DNA from 3 places in the Aliivibrio thorii genome. Region 2 is predicted to be linked to each of the others. Evidence: predicted binding sites of a transcription regulator. Region 2 holds the regulator's gene; each other region holds the start of a gene.

The links. Region 2 encodes PurR, which represses purine synthesis genes. Its sites were predicted from a motif close to TNANGNAAACGTTTNCNTNA; they were not measured.
Region 1: the regulator PurR is predicted to act here: its motif matches at 3,273-3,292, upstream of purT (formate-dependent phosphoribosylglycinamide formyltransferase).
Region 3: the regulator PurR is predicted to act here: its motif matches at 4,071-4,090, upstream of pyrD (quinone-dependent dihydroorotate dehydrogenase).

What each region holds. Positions count from the first base shown of each region.
Region 1 is NZ_CM170654.1:1,261,820-1,267,908, forward strand. Features, by position in the region: gene AC2IP4_RS05685 (methyltransferase) at 1-582, shown strand, start outside; gene AC2IP4_RS05690 (amino acid aminotransferase) at 653-1,843, opposite strand; gene purT (formate-dependent phosphoribosylglycinamide formyltransferase) at 2,043-3,218, opposite strand; gene AC2IP4_RS05700 (amidase family protein) at 3,436-4,599, shown strand; gene cdd (cytidine deaminase) at 4,671-5,579, opposite strand; gene AC2IP4_RS05710 (CidB/LrgB family autolysis modulator) at 5,730-6,089, opposite strand, start outside.
Region 2 is NZ_CM170654.1:1,124,309-1,130,397, forward strand. Features, by position in the region: gene AC2IP4_RS05145 (VP0952 family biofilm-associated protein) at 1-506, shown strand, start outside; gene AC2IP4_RS05150 (sensor domain-containing diguanylate cyclase) at 527-2,230, opposite strand; gene AC2IP4_RS05155 (TfoX/Sxy family DNA transformation protein) at 2,462-3,049, opposite strand; cyclic di-GMP riboswitch class I at 3,176-3,260, opposite strand; gene purR (HTH-type transcriptional repressor PurR) at 3,414-4,421, opposite strand; gene torD (molecular chaperone TorD) at 4,697-5,344, opposite strand; gene torR (two-component system response regulator TorR) at 5,579-6,089, shown strand, end outside.
Region 3 is NZ_CM170654.1:1,508,439-1,514,527, forward strand. Features, by position in the region: gene rlmKL (bifunctional 23S rRNA (guanine(2069)-N(7))-methyltransferase RlmK/23S rRNA (guanine(2445)-N(2))-methyltransferase RlmL) at 1-1,534, opposite strand, end outside; gene AC2IP4_RS06890 (cell division protein ZapC) at 2,075-2,614, opposite strand; gene pyrD (quinone-dependent dihydroorotate dehydrogenase) at 2,834-3,844, opposite strand; gene AC2IP4_RS06900 (NAD-glutamate dehydrogenase) at 4,112-6,089, opposite strand, start outside.

The DNA.
Region 1 (6,089 bases), 140 kb from region 2:
TTGACGAAAGGCATTTCAAATAATATTGATGCCATCACTATTTCACCTTGTTGTTTTCATTTAACGCAATCAACAAATTACTTGGGCCTCTCTTCACTATCACAAAAATCAGTTTTAGAATTATCGAAAGATGATCTGCGTTTACCTCTACAAGAAACTGTTGTTGCGGGATTGCGAACTCAACATCACCGTGAACTAGAGATGTGTTTTCGTTTAGGGTTTAAAGCATTACAACAATCATTAAGTGAAAGTAAGACGTATCTTTCTATTCCAAGTATTAAAAAGTCATTATTAAGTGATGGCTTTGAAGCATTTTGTCTTTGGGCTGCTGAGAAGAAAGGACTGATATTGCCCGATGATATGGATTATGAACTCTGGTTAAAAAAAGGTGAAGCAGCATTTATTGTTATGGAAAAATGCGATTTAGTGCAGCACCTATTTAAAAGACCATTAGAAGTATGGCTGTGTTTAGATCGTGCTTTATTGATGGAAGAGGCGGGTTATGATGTACGAATTGGAGAGTTTTGTTTAAAAGAAGACACCCCTAGAAACATTGTTATTCAAGCGAAAAAACAGAAATAACGATTCGATGGTTGAAGTAATAAAGGCGCTTAAATTAGCGCCTTTATTGGTTTATGTGATCAGCTGAGAGTTAAAGAACCGCTGCAATTCCTTTACATAAAGGAAGCATGTTGTCTTTTGTCATACCAGCGACACTGATACGGCCAGAGCCAACAATGTAGATAGCAAATTCGTCTTTTAGGCGATTTACTTGTTCTTTAGAAAGACCAGAAAAAGAGAACATGCCGTTTTGACCTTCAATAAAGCTAAAATCAGCAGCAACACCTTGCTCTTTTAGTGTTGCAACAAAAAGAGTACGCATTTCTTGGATACGGTCACGCATCTCTGCTACTTCTTGTTCCCACTCTGTGCGTAGTGCATCATCATTTAAGATGTGTGTAACAACACCTGCGCCATGAGCAGGAGGGTTAGAGTAGATAGAACGGATAATCGCTTTAACTTGAGAGAAAGCATCGGCAGCAACAGCAGCATCTTTTGCTACTAAAGTGAAAGCTCCAACACGTTCGTTATATAGACCAAAGTTTTTCGAGAATGAGCTTGCTACTAGTAATTCTGGGCAATATTTAGAGAAAATACGAAGACCAGAAGCATCTTCTTCTACACCTTTAGCAAAGCCTTGGTATGCAAAGTCAAATAGAGGCAGTAAACCTTTATTTGAACAAAGTTTAGCTAGCTCTTCCCATTCTTCAGCTGTTGGGTCGATACCTGTTGGGTTATGGCAGCAACCATGAAGTAGAACGACATCGCCTTCGCTTGCTTGTTGTAAATCAGTGAGCATTGCAGTGAAGTCTTTTGATTTAGTTTCAGCGTTATAGTAGCTATATTGTGCCGTTTCAATTCCTGCTGCGGTAAATACGCCAATGTGGTTTGCCCACGTAGGGTTACTGATCCAGATTTTCACATCGCCAAGTTGACGTTTAATGAATTCACCAGCAACACGTAATGCACCAGTACCACCAGGAGCTTGAGCCGTTTGAGCTCGTTTTTCTGTAATTACTTCAGCATCGCTACCAAATAACAATTTTTGAACAGCTAGGCCGTATTCTGCTGTACCTTGGATGGTTAAGTATGACTTTGTTTTTTCAGTATCAAGCAATACTGCTTCTGCTTTTTTTACCGTTTTTAATACAGGTGTTTGACCTGCTTCGTTCTTATAAATACCAACACCAAGGTTGATCTTTTCAGCACGAGGATCATTTTTAAATTCATCAGTAAGACCTAAAATTGGGTCGGCTGGTGCAGCAGATATTTTTTCAAACATAGTCATCATCCATGGTGAGATTAAAATAAAAAGTTAACGAGCAATTTAGTTATTTATACCTGTTAACCTTGTAAGTTTGCAACGGTTAGATAACGAAAAAGCCAAAATTTATTGATTAAAGAATGAAATCAGATAAAAAGTGGTAAAAAAACCATCAGAATAGCATTCATTCAGCATTCTGATAGGTTGGTTTGGTGTTTTAGTACATGATCTTAATTTTGTTCGATGCAGAGATAGCGTCTTTAATTGCCGCTTCAAGATTATCACGACGAGTCATCGTAACCCCTAAGCGGCGGCGACCATCAATTTCTGGTTTACCAAACAATTTCACCTGAGTTTGTGGTTGGCTTAATGCGTCAGTGAGCCCATCAAAACGAATATTAATTGATGTTCCCTGGCCTAAAATTACAGAAGAAGCAGAAGGTCCATACTGAGTTATGCTATTAATTGGCATACCAGTAAAGGCACGTACATGAAGAGCAAACTCAGACATTTCTTGAGAGATAAGCGTTACCAAACCAGTATCATGCGGACGAGGTGATACTTCATTAAAGTAAATATTGTTACCTTTAATAAAGAGTTCAACACCAAATAAACCATATCCACCAAGTGCATTTACTACTTTTTCAGCGGCTTGTTGCGCTTGTTTTAATGCGGCTTCTGTCATTATCTGTGGTTGCCAAGATTCACGATAGTCACCATCTTCTTGTCTATGACCGATTGGAGCACAGAAATATACACCATCGACAGCGCGAATGGTTAATAACGAAATCTCATAATCAAAATCAACAAACCCTTCAACAATGGCGCGTCCAGCCCCGGTACGGCCGCCATCTTGTGCGTAATCCCACGATGTTTTGATATCAGCTTCTGTTTTTATCACACTTTGACCTTTACCCGATGAACTCATCACAGGTTTGATAACACAAGGCATGCCAACAAATTTAACCGCTTCAACTAATTCATCGTAGGTATCTACAAAACGGTAAGGAGACGTCGGAAGCTTTAATTCTTCTGCAGCTAAACGACGAATACCTTCACGGTTCATGGTTAGTTTTGTTGCGTTAGCCGTAGGGACTACATTAAGCCCTTGTTTTTCTAATTCAACTAACTTGTCTGTTGCAATGGCTTCAATTTCTGGCACTACATAATCTGGTTGCTCTTTTTTGATAATTTCTTCTAGTGCATCAGTATCTAACATATCAATCGCATAACTACGGTGAGCCACTTGCATTGCAGGGGCATTTAAGTATCGGTCAACCGCAATGACTTCTAGACCAAGGCGTTGACATTCAATTGCTACCTCTTTACCGAGTTCACCAGAACCAAGCAATAATACTTTTGTTGCAGAAGAAGATAGAGCAGTACCAAACATAATAAATTCTCATGTAGTAGTGAAATATGGCGGTATCATACTAAAATTTAATAAATACGCAAACGTTTGCTTTTGGTTTTATTTCTTTAGCTAGCTTATAGCACTGGAACATAGATCACACTACTGAGTAAATTGTAGACAGAGTGGATGTGTTGATTTGTATTCAATGCCATGACTGGTATTCTATTTTTTTTGAATTAAGTAGTAGTACTAAATTATGGATGATCAAACCACCTGCGTACCTCATTCAGGGGAGACACAACAATGGGCGTTTTATGGTCTTTTAGAAAATAAGAAATTTGTTGTAAGTGATTGTATTGATATAAAAGATACTCCAAATGGATTAGGCAATCCTACGTGGTTATTACAACAAAAAATGGCGAAAGCGAACGCGCCTGTTGTCGATCTGATATTAAAAAAAGGTGCTATCTTTGTTGGTAAAACTCAAATGGATGAGTTTGGTTTTGGTCTTCATGGTAATAACTCTCATTATGAAGCGATTTTAAATCCAAACAGTGAAGGGCGATTTATAGGCGGTTCTTCTTGCGGTGCAGTTGCCGCTGTTGCAAATGGTTTTGCTGATATTGGTTTAGGAACAGACCTAAACGGTGGCATTCGGATCCCTGCGTTATATGCAGGTTTATATGGATTTAAATCGTCGACTTGTGGCGTCAATATGGATGGTGTATTTAGCATTGCAAAAGAAGACACTTCGCTTGGTTGGATTGCTAAAAATTTATCGGATATAAGAAAGGTTGCTGCAACCTTAACACCAATGTCACCACTCGTGATGATTGAGCGTATTGTGGTATTGGATAGTTTATTTCTTGATGTACCAGATGAAGCAAAAGAAAAATTAGAAAAATTGCTCGCATCATCTCCGTATAAAGTAGTTCGTAGTAAAGCGATCAGTAAGATTATTACCACAAAGGCTGCAGAGAGTTTCAAAGTTATTTGTGCGACAAGAGGGCTACGCAATATTGAGCCTTGGATTGAAAAAAATAATTCTGTTATTAATAATGAAATTAAGATGCAGATGAAGTGGCTCGCTTCATTAAAATATAAAGATGAACGCATCGCTTTAGAGCAAAGAGAGTTGGTTCAATCGGTTCTAGAATCTATTTTAGATGAAAAGACGTTAATATTAATGCCAACAACTGCGAATATTGCACCACCAAGAACCGCTTCAGATGAACAGTTATATAAGCTTAATACTCAAATATTGAAATATACGTCATTGGCCAGTTTAGCTGATTTACCACAATTACATCTTCCGTGGTTCTCAGTAAACAATTCACCGTGGGGCATTTCATTAATTGGTCAAAAAGGAATGGATAGACAGCTTATTGATGCGGCTATTCGTTGGAAGAGTAATCAATAGATCTATTGCTCTTGATAAGTAAACCGTAAATAAAAATAGAGGAGGGCATGACCCCCTCTATTTACTCTTCATTACAAAGAAATGTATTCTAGCACCATGTTAGGGCTTAGGTCTTTTAGCGTACATGTTGTAATTGCTAAATGACTAATCGCACCTTTATGATCTTCAATCAATGCTGCTTTTTTGATTTCAGATAACGCTTCACGAGACATGTTTGCGTGTACTAAAGCGACTTGTAATGGTGGTAAGCTAGGGTTAAACGCGGCATTTTCTGCATACATACCTGAGTAAATATTGCCGTTGTTCATTTCTAATGCCACACCACTAAAGTTTTTAGAATAAGGCGCATGACTGCGATTTGCAGCTTCGAATGCTTTAAGTAGCAATGGGGAATCAGATTCAAAAGTCAGCTCATGAGATACTTTCGCAAGTAATCCCCCTTCAATGCCTAAATCCTTAGGACCAAAAGATTCTGGTAAATACTCTTGTAGTGATTTTTCATCACGCTCAGGAAGTTGAACCATCAAGCTATCTGCAGTCGTTAATTCATTCATAAATTGACGACAGTGACCACAAGGGCTGAAATTAATCGTGATGTCTAGAATGCCCGTTTCACCATGGATCCAAGCATGACTAATTGCCGATTGTTCTGCGTGAATTGTTTGGCCTAACTGAACATTATTGAATTCCATATTCGCGCCAAAATATAAATCACCAGAAACACCACGAGCGATTGCACCAACATAGAAATTTGAGATAGGGGCAACAGAAAATGCAGCGGCTAAAGGAAGAAGTGCCAATCTTAATTCTTTATCACTTAATTCACTGTGAGAAAGTAAAGAAAGGAATTGTTCTTTGGTGATTACACCAGTGAATTGCTCGTTAATTAAAGGAGTAATAGCAGGTTGCAATGCAGAAGGCAGTATTTTCATGCTTTCTTCTAAGCGTTGTTGCAGAGAGTCTTTATGTAGGGTGGTCATCTATATGATCCTTTTTAAATATTATGAGATCATTTTAGAGGGAATTTGAAACGAAACATAGATCAAACTCACACTCAATGATGCAAATTTACATTAATTACATCATTGAGAGAGAGGTCACACCGTGTTTGATGCTCTTTTATCCAATAATTATTTAATCAATAGCATTAAAGAATAAATAATGGGAGCAACCAAAGAGGTAATAATGCCGCAAATTACGAGGGCTAATGAACTAAAAGCGGCATCTTGAGGGTTCACTTCAGCGGCTTGAGCTGTACCTAAAGCGTGAGAGACATTGCCCATAGTTAAGCCGCGAGCTAACGAACTTTTTATTCCTAGCATATTGTAAATCGGGTACGCACAAATTGCTCCCATTAACCCAGCAAGTAACACTAAGATAGCCGCAATTGCTGCTTCACCTTCAAGTTGTGATGAAATTGCCATTGCAATAGGCGTTGTCACTGATTTTGGCAAGATACTCGCAACGAGTTGCATATCAGCTCCCATCCA
Region 2 (6,089 bases):
TTCCATTACTTATGGTGATATTTTCTCGACGTAAAAGTGTTCATTTAGTGGTTTTTATTGTGTCTGTTGTTATAGCCATGGAAGCCGGAATAATGGCATTACAATATGAAGGGAAATTAGCAGGGAGCGCCTATTCGACGTTAATCCAGATAATCAGTGTTGTACTTGTGTGGGTGGCGGTAAGAAGTTGGAAACCTGTAAATAGTAATGCATGGTGGCCATTAGTTTTAGTTATCCCACTATGGATTGGGGGCTTACAGCATGCTGCGCTTGTCGCATTATCTATTACAGGACTTATTGTATGTTTACAGAGTGTAGGGCGTTCAAAATATAAAGATTGGTTGCCGATGATGTCTTGGCTTTTACCTGTTATAGGATTTAGTACATTAATTATATCGCCTAAATTTGAAGTCCCGACTTCGATTATGGTTTCTTGGTTAATGATCCTACTGATTGGCTGGGTAACTGATTTTATGATGCAAGTAGATGATGAGCCTGTGGATTAGGCCCATCATTTTTAGAGAAACTAAGAGTTAATCGTATTTTCGTCACTGGTTTTTGCTTTTTCTTCTACTTCAATGGGCTCTGGATATTCTGAAGGCTGGATCAGCTCATCATAATGACAAGCTTGATCCCGTCCTCGGCCTTTTGCTTCATAAAGTGCAATATCTGCGAGCTTAGTTAAATCATCAGATTGAAGCCCATTTTTAGGGTAAGTTGCGATACCAATAGAAACACTCAATTTACCTAATGACAATTCTTTAATTGCCAAATGAAGATCGCTAACGGCTTCACATAAAGACTTTGCTGCATGTAATGCACCTTCAGCACCTGTATTTGGTAAAATAATCGCTAGTTCTTCTCCGCCAAGGCGACAAATTGTATCTTCTCCACGCATAGTATTAAGTAATAATGAACCGATGGTTTTTAATACATAATCACCAGCATCATGCCCATAGTTATCATTAAAGCGTTTAAAGTGGTCAAGATCTAACATAAGAATCGACATTTCTTGTTTGTGTCGGTGAGCTCGCATTATTTCTTGGTTAATGGTTTCTTCGTAGTAACGACGGTTGTATAAACCAGTTAAAGGATCGCTTATGGCTTGCTCTCTCAATTTCTCTTGTAAATTTAAGTTCGCGAGTGCCAAACCAAGATGCTCAGCAACCGTGAAAGCAAGTTTTTGAACGCTCTTGTCTAAATGTTCTTTATCACCAAGGTAGATATGCATCATACCAATGGTGTTGCCATGTGCGGTCAATGGGATGCATAGTGTTTGGTCTGTTCCGGTCGCAGACATATGGGAACATGGCAGGGTGGTATATTTATCATTAGCGAGATGAAATTTACCTTTTCGTAATGCCCAGCATTCTTCAGGTGCGTAAGTTTTATTGCCTGGCCAAGCTCCGCCCCAATCGAGTTTTACTAGTAGTTGATTCCTAGATGAACGCATTAGAGATACGACGCCATTTACATCCCCTAAAATCCTAGGAAGGATATCTTCAACGACCATTTGAGCTTCATTGATTGAGTTACAAGCCGCAAGCATATTTGCAAGACGGTGTAATAGCTCAATTTCTTGAGTACGTTGTTCTATACGCTCTTCTTGTAGATCTTGCTCATTTTTTACTTGCTGTTGAATAAGCTTATTACTGAGTAGAGATGAGCCAATGACAAGTACAATGTTAATCCCCATTAAAATAATTAGGATGTTCATCAATTCTTCTACCATGGCATCGATACGAGTTAGTGGCGTTGCCGTTCTAAGAATATATGTTTGACCTTGGTATTCAAATGATTGTGCAGAGTAGAGTAAGTTTTTAAAGCGAGAAGTACTGAAGCGGGTAGCAGTGCCATAGCCAATATCTTTAGCGTTATTCACTTCTTCTCGGTTTAAATGGTTTTCAAGCTGTAAGACGGCGTTTAAAGAAATATCACTATCAGCAATTGGCGTGCCGTCTGATTTTATCAGAGTAATATGGTCTTCTTTGGCAATAACTAGTTTTGTTTTTATGTATACATCCAATGCTTTTAAATCAGAAAAGGAAACTTGGTCGTCATTGATGTCTTTTATAATACGAGAGGCTTCTTCAGATAGACTACCTTCAACTTTGTGCTCAAGCCAATTTGAGAGTGTTGAATTAAACACAAATAAGCCAATAGATATTGTAAATACCATTGATATTATAGGTAAATAAAGCCACTTTTTGCTGATTGTATTTTTACTCATTAACACCGCCTTATAAAACGCACGCCATTTAACAGTTTTATGTTCTATATATGAAGACGTAGCATAACTGATAGTTATATAAAGTAACAGATATTGTTACAAAGGAGAGTTAAAGTGTGAAGGCTTGTCGCTTTATTTAGTTTTAAGGGGGGGGAGCTTGGTTTAGGGAGGGTTAACGCCTTAATCTCTTTGATAGAGCATAAGATTAAGACGTATAGATTAACACTTAGTTTATAATTGCTTTCTTAATTCACTTCGTGTTTCTGCTGAAACAACAGACCAATGAGTTCCTTTAATCGCTCCTTCAAGCGACCAAAGTAATTCATCACTCACACTGTTTGAATGTGTCTGTTGAATTGCTTTATAAGCATTAACAGCTCCAGTGGTGCGCAACTCTTCAACAGTATTAATGCCTGCTTTTTTAAGCATTCTTTCTGTCGCTAATCTTAGATTTGGTAAATCTTTGATACGAGAAGGTCCGGCTGTTTGCTGTTTCTTTTTATCTTTTTTAGCGACATCTAAAGCTATGACAGCTTGAATTAAGATTGAGTCTGGCTCTTCCCAACATTCAGCTGAAATTGCAAAGTATTTAGTTACAACAGGAAAACCACGCTTTTTATAAACGTATGGTTCAAACCCTTGCTCTTTAAATAAATTGATAGTCTCATCACTAGCTCTTAAATGAAGTTTATCTTGAACAACAAGAGCGAACATAGTGCCATCAATAAAAATGCCAAAACCACCAAACATTGAGCGTGAAGTGATCTTACCTAAAGATGAAAGTAAATGAAGTGATTCTTTTAGTACTGGTTTATCCATTGCAATAATTCTCGGTTAGTAAGTCTATGTCACTAAACAACTGAGCCCGAGGAAATGGTAGCAAGTTCAAAGTAAGGTATTGTTATTTTAAAGTAAAAATTAACAATACTTGAGAGAATACTTACTGTCGGCAACCCCGCTACCTTATATATAAATACGTAGGCCGGAAGCTTTGCGTCCTGTACTTTCGTACAGTTTGCCCTGTTCGTGACTTTGCTGATAATATAGCAATTTATAGTAAGAGTTGTTGCACAATTGAGCGTAGTGTGATGTTGCTTCAAAAAATGATCATTTATTTTTGTTAAGTCGGTTCAAATTTTAAGTGTAAATTGAACCAACTCGTATTTTAATAAGTAAATAAGCGCTATTTGATTCTATTTGATACGCTGCTACGAGAGACAACTTCAGGCTGCATTTCAAAAATGCGACGCTCATGGTGCTTATCTTTAATGCGCTCTAATAAAATCTCTACCGCTGTTTTACCAACACGACGTTTAGGTTGGTGAATAGTTGTCAGGGGTGGAGAGAAATACGCCGATAATTCAATATTGTCGTAACCAATAACTGAGATGTCTTCAGGTACTTTTAAGCCCGCTTGTTGAATTTTACTTATTGCCGCCAGTGCCATAATATCGTTAAAGCAAAATAGTGCTGTTGGACGCTCTGTCATTGCTAGTACTTTATCTACAGCTTTTGATGCTGAAGCACACTCGAAGTCGCCTTCCAAAATCCAGTCAGGGTTAGCGCTTAAGTTTGATTCAGCTAAAGCTCGTTCGAACCCACGAACACGCTCTTTACACGTTAATTTATCTAACTGACCTGTAATACAAGCGATTTTTTCATGGCCGTTTTCAATTAAATGTTTTGTTGCTAAGTAACCGCCTTTTTCTGAATTATCAATGATTTTATCTGTACGTGGGCTATCTGGGCCCCAATCCATAATAACCATTGGTAGCTCAGTGTTTTTTTCAAGCAGCGCTAATAGTTGTTCATTAAGGTCTGAACACATGACTAATAGGCCATCAACACGTTTTTCTGAAAGCATGCGAAGATAATGTTTTTGCTTATCTAAATCGCCTTCAGTATTACACATAAATAAAGTGTAACCTTGTTTGTAACAGTAATTCTCAACACCATGCATAACCTCTGCAAAAAATGGGTTGAAAGATTGTGTTACTAACATACCAATCGTACGTGTTGTATTGCATTTTAAACTGCGAGCAACGGCACTAGGTGCGTAGTTTAGTTCTTCAACCGCTTCCCATACACGTTTTTGAGTTGCTTCGGCAACAAAACGAGTTTTATTAATTACATGAGAGACAGTGGTAGTAGAAACAGCTGCAAGTTTTGCAACATCTTTAATAGTAGCCATATAAAAGCCTTAATGGGTAAAATAAGGGGCTATTTATGTTCCAACAAAATTGATATTACATTATGTAGATATGATGGAAGATAAATAGGCCCTGGTTATAAATGAAAAAAACCGCCAAAAATGCGGTTTTCATTTAATGATCAAATTTTATCGTTTGCGCTCACATTTTATAGGTAAAGCATAGTGCAAACAATTAGTGATTTAATTAATTTTGTTAATGATTTGATTTATATCACACACCTGTAAAAATATTGTACCAATATATAAACTATAAATTACTCACCTGTAAGGAAAGTAACATCAAGTTGTAGAAAGGTTACAAGGAAAGTCGTTACTGCAGCATAAAAGCCGAATTCATCTCTCTCCTTACAAATATGGTTAAATTTTGGAGTCCAAGATAATAGCTGTTTATTAATAAAAGAAAGTTGCGCACTCATATAAGCTTCAAAGTCTTCTTCAGAAGTTTGCTGATTTGTCATTAGGATTAAATTCCCAAGGAAATCTAGTTCAATAGCTATATGGTCTGCGGGTTCATTGAATTCTGCTTTTTGAGCAATCTTGTACTTTTCTAGTAATTCACGCATATCTTGAGCAGGTTTTGCATTAAGAAGGCCTGATTTATCTAAATAGATTGATGCATAAGGTAGAGCACTGTTTTTGTCAGAACCTAAAAATGCTTGGCAAAAATCAGCTGATAATTCAAGCTGTGCATCGTCGCGAGCTTGAAGTTTATTTAACTTTTCAACCAATTCATTTACCGATGACGCTAATTCTGGCGTCTTCCCTAAATCAGACAGGAAAGTACGAACTTCAAAACTGTTATATTGTTCTAATTGTTCTTCTGTTAGTTCATTCGCTAATAAGTTCGACAACCACCAGTAAATTTCAGCGCGTTGTTCGTTAAATGCAGTTAATTCGTTCATGTCTCTTTGCTCCAAGAAATTTATTTAAGAATTGTACTGGATAAGTATGAAAAGGAATAGCACCTATCATTAACAGGGTGTATAAAGATATGTGTAAAGATTAAATTTCGATTTTTATTAATAATTGTTTTGAATCAATTAAAATACAGAAATATCAATTGAGAATTGGCATTATTACAAAATATGAATAGAATAAGATAAGAACTATCCAAATAACCATTAAAAGAGAATATTATGAGCTATCACATTTTAGTTGTTGAAGACGAAGTGGTAACTCGCTCTAAGCTTGTAGGCTACTTTGAAGCCGAGGGATATCAAGTGAGCGAGGCTGAAACAGGGGCAGAAATGCGAACTATTTTGGCTGAACAAAAAGTTGATTTAATTATGCTTGATATAAACCTACCAGGAGAGGATGGTTTATTATTGGCTCGCGAACTGCGCAGTCAATCTAATATTGGTATTATTCTCGTTACAGGACGAACAGATAGTATTGACCGAATTGTCGGTTTAGAAATGGGTGCAGATGACTATGTCACTAAACCTGTAGAGCTACGTGAATTATTGGTTCGAGTTAAGAACTTGTTTTGGCGTATGTCTTTAGTTAATGAGCCAGTTGAATTGGATGAGTCAAATGTAGTTCGTTTTGGTGAATGGACATTTGATATTCAGCGCCGTGCATTATCAAATAATGGCGAACCAGTTAAATTAACTAAAGCTGAATATGAACTGTTGGTGGCGTTATCTT
Region 3 (6,089 bases), 380 kb from region 2:
TCAGTTTTACGCCGTACTCATCAACATCAAAAGAGCGAGATTTCTCAGCTAATTTTTGATATTGGTTTTTGCCTGATTGCTTTTGACGAACTTTCAAAATCACATTGTTCGTTTCTACACCCGTTACTAGAACCGTTGCACGGATCATATCGGTTAAACGACGACGTGTTTTATCTTCAGAAATTGTTTTTGGTGCCGCATATTCTTGAATGATGATGTAATCTTTATAGACATCAATCGCTGCATTGTAATCAGGTAAATCTGCATCATACAAACGGTAACAATCTAATTTCTCTTTACGTGCCCATTTGCCGATCTTAGACATATTCTTTTTAAGACGGTTCATGAATTCAGGAGCAACTTCAATATTCGCTGCGTCTTTACGCTCTGAAGACTCTGTAATTGAGTAGTTTTTCTGAACACACGGTAATGCACCATTGTTCAATTTAAATTGCTTATCAGCACGCATGCGTATACACGCAAGTAAATCATCGTTACTTGAATAGATTGATGCTGTACAGCCACCAAACTGCTCTTTAAGCTGGCGACCAAACTCACTGTACAATGCAATCAATGCAGGTTCAGTACTTAAACGCTCACCATATGGAGGGTTACAAATCACTACGCCATTTTCAAACGCTTCTGGACGTTCAATCTTAGTTGCATCACCAACATCAAACGTAATTAAATCTTCAACGCCAGCACGACGTGCATTTTCACGAGCCGTTTGAATAACACGGTAATCACGGTCAAATCCGTAAAAATGAGTATCTACTTTCTTAACGCCACGACGACTCTTAACACGAGCTTCTGAACGAATTTCAGTCCACAACTCTTCATCAAAATCATTCAGAGTTTCAAAACACCATTTCTCACGCTTAACACCTGGTGCCATTTCACAAGCCATTAGTGCCGCTTCAATCAGTAACGTACCTGAACCACACATAGGGTCTAATAATGGTTTGCTCTCATCCCAAGTACTACGAAGTACTAAGGCTGCCGCTAATGTTTCACGTAGTGGCGCACGACCCGCTTCAGTACGGTAGCCACGTTGATGTAAACCTGAACCAATTAAATCAAAGCCAAGAATCCCTTTCTCGCCAGATAAACGCATATGTATACGTAAATCAGGTTCTGCTTTATCAATATTCGGACGCTCTAAATCCGCCTTTGTGAAACGATCAACAATGGCATCTTTAACCTTTAACGCACCGTATTGGCTGTTTCGAATCTCACGGTTTGTACCGTTAAAATCCACCACCAATGTTTTATCTGCGCTGAAATAACTAGGCCAGTTGATTGCAGAAGCACCTAGATATAAATCCATATCATCACGAACGTCAAATTCAGACAAAATTTGAACAAAACGCGAAGCGATACGGCTCCATAAACAACAACGATAAACAACCTCGATTGGAGCTTCAAACGTAACCCCTGCATAAACTAATTTTGGGTCAGTAACACCAAGTGCAATAAGTTCGTCAGCGAGTAGGTTTTCAAGGCCTTTAGAAGTGATGGCTAAGTATTTTTTCATGGGATTCTTTTGGTTATTAAATTGCCTCGCATTATACATGAATCTCACTGAAAGAGGATAAATAGATTGTAGATAAATGCTAAGCAAAGACATTTAATTATTTCTTTTAAAACAATCGTTTATTAAATACCAAACCAACAATCAATAAAGTTTGTTTTTATGTGGAAACACAAGCTTCCGCCAAATTACCCACAGCTTTTGGACTATACCAAGTGGAATTCAGTGCTGTAACTTTCATACAAAACAGCGCAAATGGGGAATTCAACGAGAAAAGGAACTACTTTACTGTTTGAAATATCAGAAATGATTATGATGTTTTTTTATACTTCTTGGCTCTAGGTCTCATTTTTAAGAGTTCAAAATGTAACGAGTTTAGCTGTTATTAAGGAAACTTAAAGAAAGATAAAGGCGTACAAATGCTTAAAAAGCCATTCATAGTAAAAGCTTAAGCTATATTCTATAGGGTATATGGAGCGTGGTAGTTCGTATTTTCGGAGGAGTTAACGATAAAAAAGTAGTAAGGTATGCTTTACTCGTAAACTAACCAACCAAAGCATAATAAGCGGAGTTGACGACTTGCATCTTAGCCATTCGGTCATGCATAACTTTAATTGGTTCACAAAATGCCATGTATTTAACAGGATTAAGAGCAAAAGAGTCCATGTCCACTAGCATACACATGCTGGCACATTCGTAGTTTTCAACAATAATGAAATGCCCTTCCCCTAAGTCATTCTTAAGAGAGACAACTTCTCCCTCTTCAGGAGAATAGCCATGGCCTTGAGATTCAAAAAACCAGCTTTTAGGTAGCATAGGCTTATGAAAGCGCTTAGCTGCTACACAATTAAGTGCTAGCTCTACTTTACGAGGCTCAGACAATGGTAGGAATGAAATATGTTCTACGAACATTTGGTAGGCAGAGGCATCATCAACAGAGAATTTACACTCGTCAAAAGCACTATCAATAAGTACCTTAGAAGGTAAGTTCACACGGAATACCATGTCCATACCTAAATCAAGCATTAGAGATTGTGCTTTATTGTCGTAATACCAATTCCATGTATCACTTGGTTTAAGCATTATCATTTCTCTCTTGAAAAAACGGGAAGAATCCCTTCGATAGCCAATCACCAATTACTGCAAATCATGCTAAAAATTCATGTGTATTTTCAGTCAAAAATAATACTGGTGCAATTAATCGTTAATTTTACAAGAGGTTAGCAATAAAAAAAGGGGAAATTTTCATTCCCCCTTCTGTTTGAATAGTCTGTAAGCAACTTTCGCTACTTTTTATAACATTTAAATATTGTTTACAATATCTTTAACTAATGCAGGACCTTTATAAATGAAGCCTGAGTAGATTTGCACCAGATCAGCACCTGCCATCATTTTTTCTTTTGCTGCAACATAAGAGTCAACACCACCTACCCCAATGATTGGTAAAGAATCACCAAGTAGCTCTTTAAGGCGACGAACAACTTCAGTACTGCGAGTTTGAACAGGACGACCACTTAAGCCTCCCATCTCTTCCGCATGCTTCATGCCTTCAACCATTGAGCGATCTAATGTTGTGTTGGTTGCAATCACACCATCAATTTTATACTTCATTAGAGAGTCAGCAATTTGAGATAATTCATTATCATCCAAATCAGGCGCGATCTTCAAAGCGATAGGAACATACTTACCGTATTTCTCAGCTAATTCTTTTTGCTTCTCTTTCAATTGAGAAAGAAGATCATCCAATGCTTCACCATATTGAAGAGTACGAAGACCTGGAGTGTTTGGCGATGAGATATTAATCGCAATGTAACCTGCGTATTGATATACCTTCTCCATACAAATTAAGTAATCTTCCGTGCCCTTTTCAATTGGCGTATCTTTGTTTTTACCAATGTTAATACCAATAACACCATCAAACTTTGCTTTCTTTACGTTCTCAACAAGATTATCAACACCAAGGTTATTAAAACCCATACGGTTAATAATGCCTTCCGCTTCAATAAGACGGAATAGACGAGGCTTATCATTACCTGCTTGAGGACGAGGAGTTACTGTTCCCACTTCAATAAAGCCAAAACCCATTGCGCCAAATGCTTCAATACATTCGCCATTTTTATCAAGACCAGCCGCAAGGCCAAGTGGATTTTTAAAGGTAATACCCATAACTTCTACAGGTTTAGAAGCCAATTTTTGACGATAGAAGAGATCAAGTGGAGTGCCGGTAAAGCGTTTAAAATTTTGAATAGCTAAATCATGTGCTTTTTCAGCATCAAGTTTGAAAATGCCAGCTCTGGCGATGCGGTATAACATTGTAGCTCCAAAAAAAGTCCCGAATAAACGGGGAGTCATTATTCACTGATTTTATTAACAATTCAAACTTAATCGTACTTTATTCATCATTATTTATTGCAATCTAAAAGCTCGCCACCACCTAAGGGCATATAAATTCAATAAAATCACTTATTAATATACTTAAATACAAAATTTATCGGGGAAATAAAAAGGGAAAGCGAATAAAAATTCACTTTCCCTTTTATTATGCAAACGTTTAGCTAGGAACGCTAAACCCTATTATCATTAATTGCCAGCGTGCGAAGAACAACTTAAATTAAGCAAGGTTAACTCTCTTAATGCTACTGAGAATTTCGCAAATTCATGAACCGAACCTACTTTGAACTCATTTAAAATGTTGTCCCAGCGCCCTACTGATGCCATGTTCTTTTTACACCAGTCTTCTATCGCATTTTCAACTGAATCACTGTCTTTATACTCATCAAGTACAAGTTGAGTTAATTGACGTTGCTGCCAATCTAGATCTTCACGGAAAGAAGCGCGAGCTAATGCTTGCCAGTGGTTATCAACACCTTGGTTATTAATTTGTTTCAAGAACCAATGCAGTGACAACTTATCTCCTAATACATAGTATAAACGAGCTGACGTAGATACTGGTCGCTCTGTCACTTCGGCAACAGCTGAAATATCCATTGCTGAATACAAGCTACTTAAACGTGCTAATACATTACCCAGCTCACACGGGACTCCCATTTCCAGATAGTGATTTGCTTGTTCAATATGCTCAACAACTTCATCATTTACCAAATAGCTATCCAGGTTCATTTTAATATCATCAACCGCAGGTTTATATTTTACTATCAACTCCTGAATCGTCATTTTTTGTGAACCATTACGTAATAGCCAGCGTGCTACTCGACGGATGGTTCTACGCATAGTAAAGAACGCATCATACTGTGCTTCAGTCGTGGCAATATTATCTAAATTACGGATCTCTTTGAATAAATCCCCAAATTCAAAAATTGCTCGAGTAGCAGAATAAGCATTAGTTATATCAGTGACACTGTAACCAGTTTCTTCATGCATGCGAGTGATAAAGTTGCACCCCATTTCATTAACCATCTGATTTGCTAAGCAAGTTGCGATGATTTCTGAACGTAATGGGTGGTTATCCATCGCCGCTTTATAGTTACGCTGTAACTCAGTAGGAAAATACGTAGTTAGTAAATCTGCATGGTATGGATTATTTGCTATTTCATCACAGGCTAACTGTTCTTTAAGCACCATTTTTCCATAAGCAACAAGAACAGAAAGCTCTGGACGAGTTAACGCCTGCCCCATTTTCTCACGCTCAATCAATGTTTCGTCATCAGGAATAAACTCTAATCCACGATCCAATTGACCTTGTTTTTCTAAATGATGAATAAAACGGATCTGCTCTTTAACTAATGACGTACCTTGTTGTTCTGTTACCGAGATCGACTCTGATTGGCAATACGCATCATCAAGAACAATGTCACCGACTTCATCTTCCATTTTCTGAAGCAGAACATTACGTTGCTTGTACGTTAGATCCCCATTAGCAACCAGACCATTAAGTAGGATCTTAATGTTTACTTCGTTATCAGAGCAGTCAACACCACCCACATTATCAACGAAATCAGTATTAACTCGACCACCTTTAAGGCCATATTCAATACGACCCAGTTGAGTCATACCAAGGTTCCCGCCCTCACCAACTACTTTTGCATTTAGCTCTGATCCATTGATACGTAAGGAATCATTCGCACGGTCACCGACATCTGCGCTAGTTTCTTTACTTGATTTAACGTAAGTGCCTATGCCGCCATTCCACAACAGATCAACATTCATTTTCAAGATCATCTGAATGAGATCATTTGGCGCTAATGACTGTTTGCGAGTGCCTAGCATCTTCTGAATTTCAGGAGAAAGATCTATCGACTTAGCTCGACGAGAGAATATACCACCGCCTTGAGATATCAGATCTTTATTGTAATCTTCCCAACTTGAACGAGGCAGTTCAAATAAACGAGCACGTTCCGGCCATGTAATCTCAGCATTTGGATTAGGATCGATGAAAATATGCATATGGTTAAACGCTGCTTGAAGGCGAATATGTTTAGATAGCAACATACCATTACCAAACACATCACCAGCCATATCACCAACACCAGCAACGGTGAAATCAGTCGTTTGGCAATCAATATCCATTTCACGGAAATGACGTTTAACAGATTCCCAC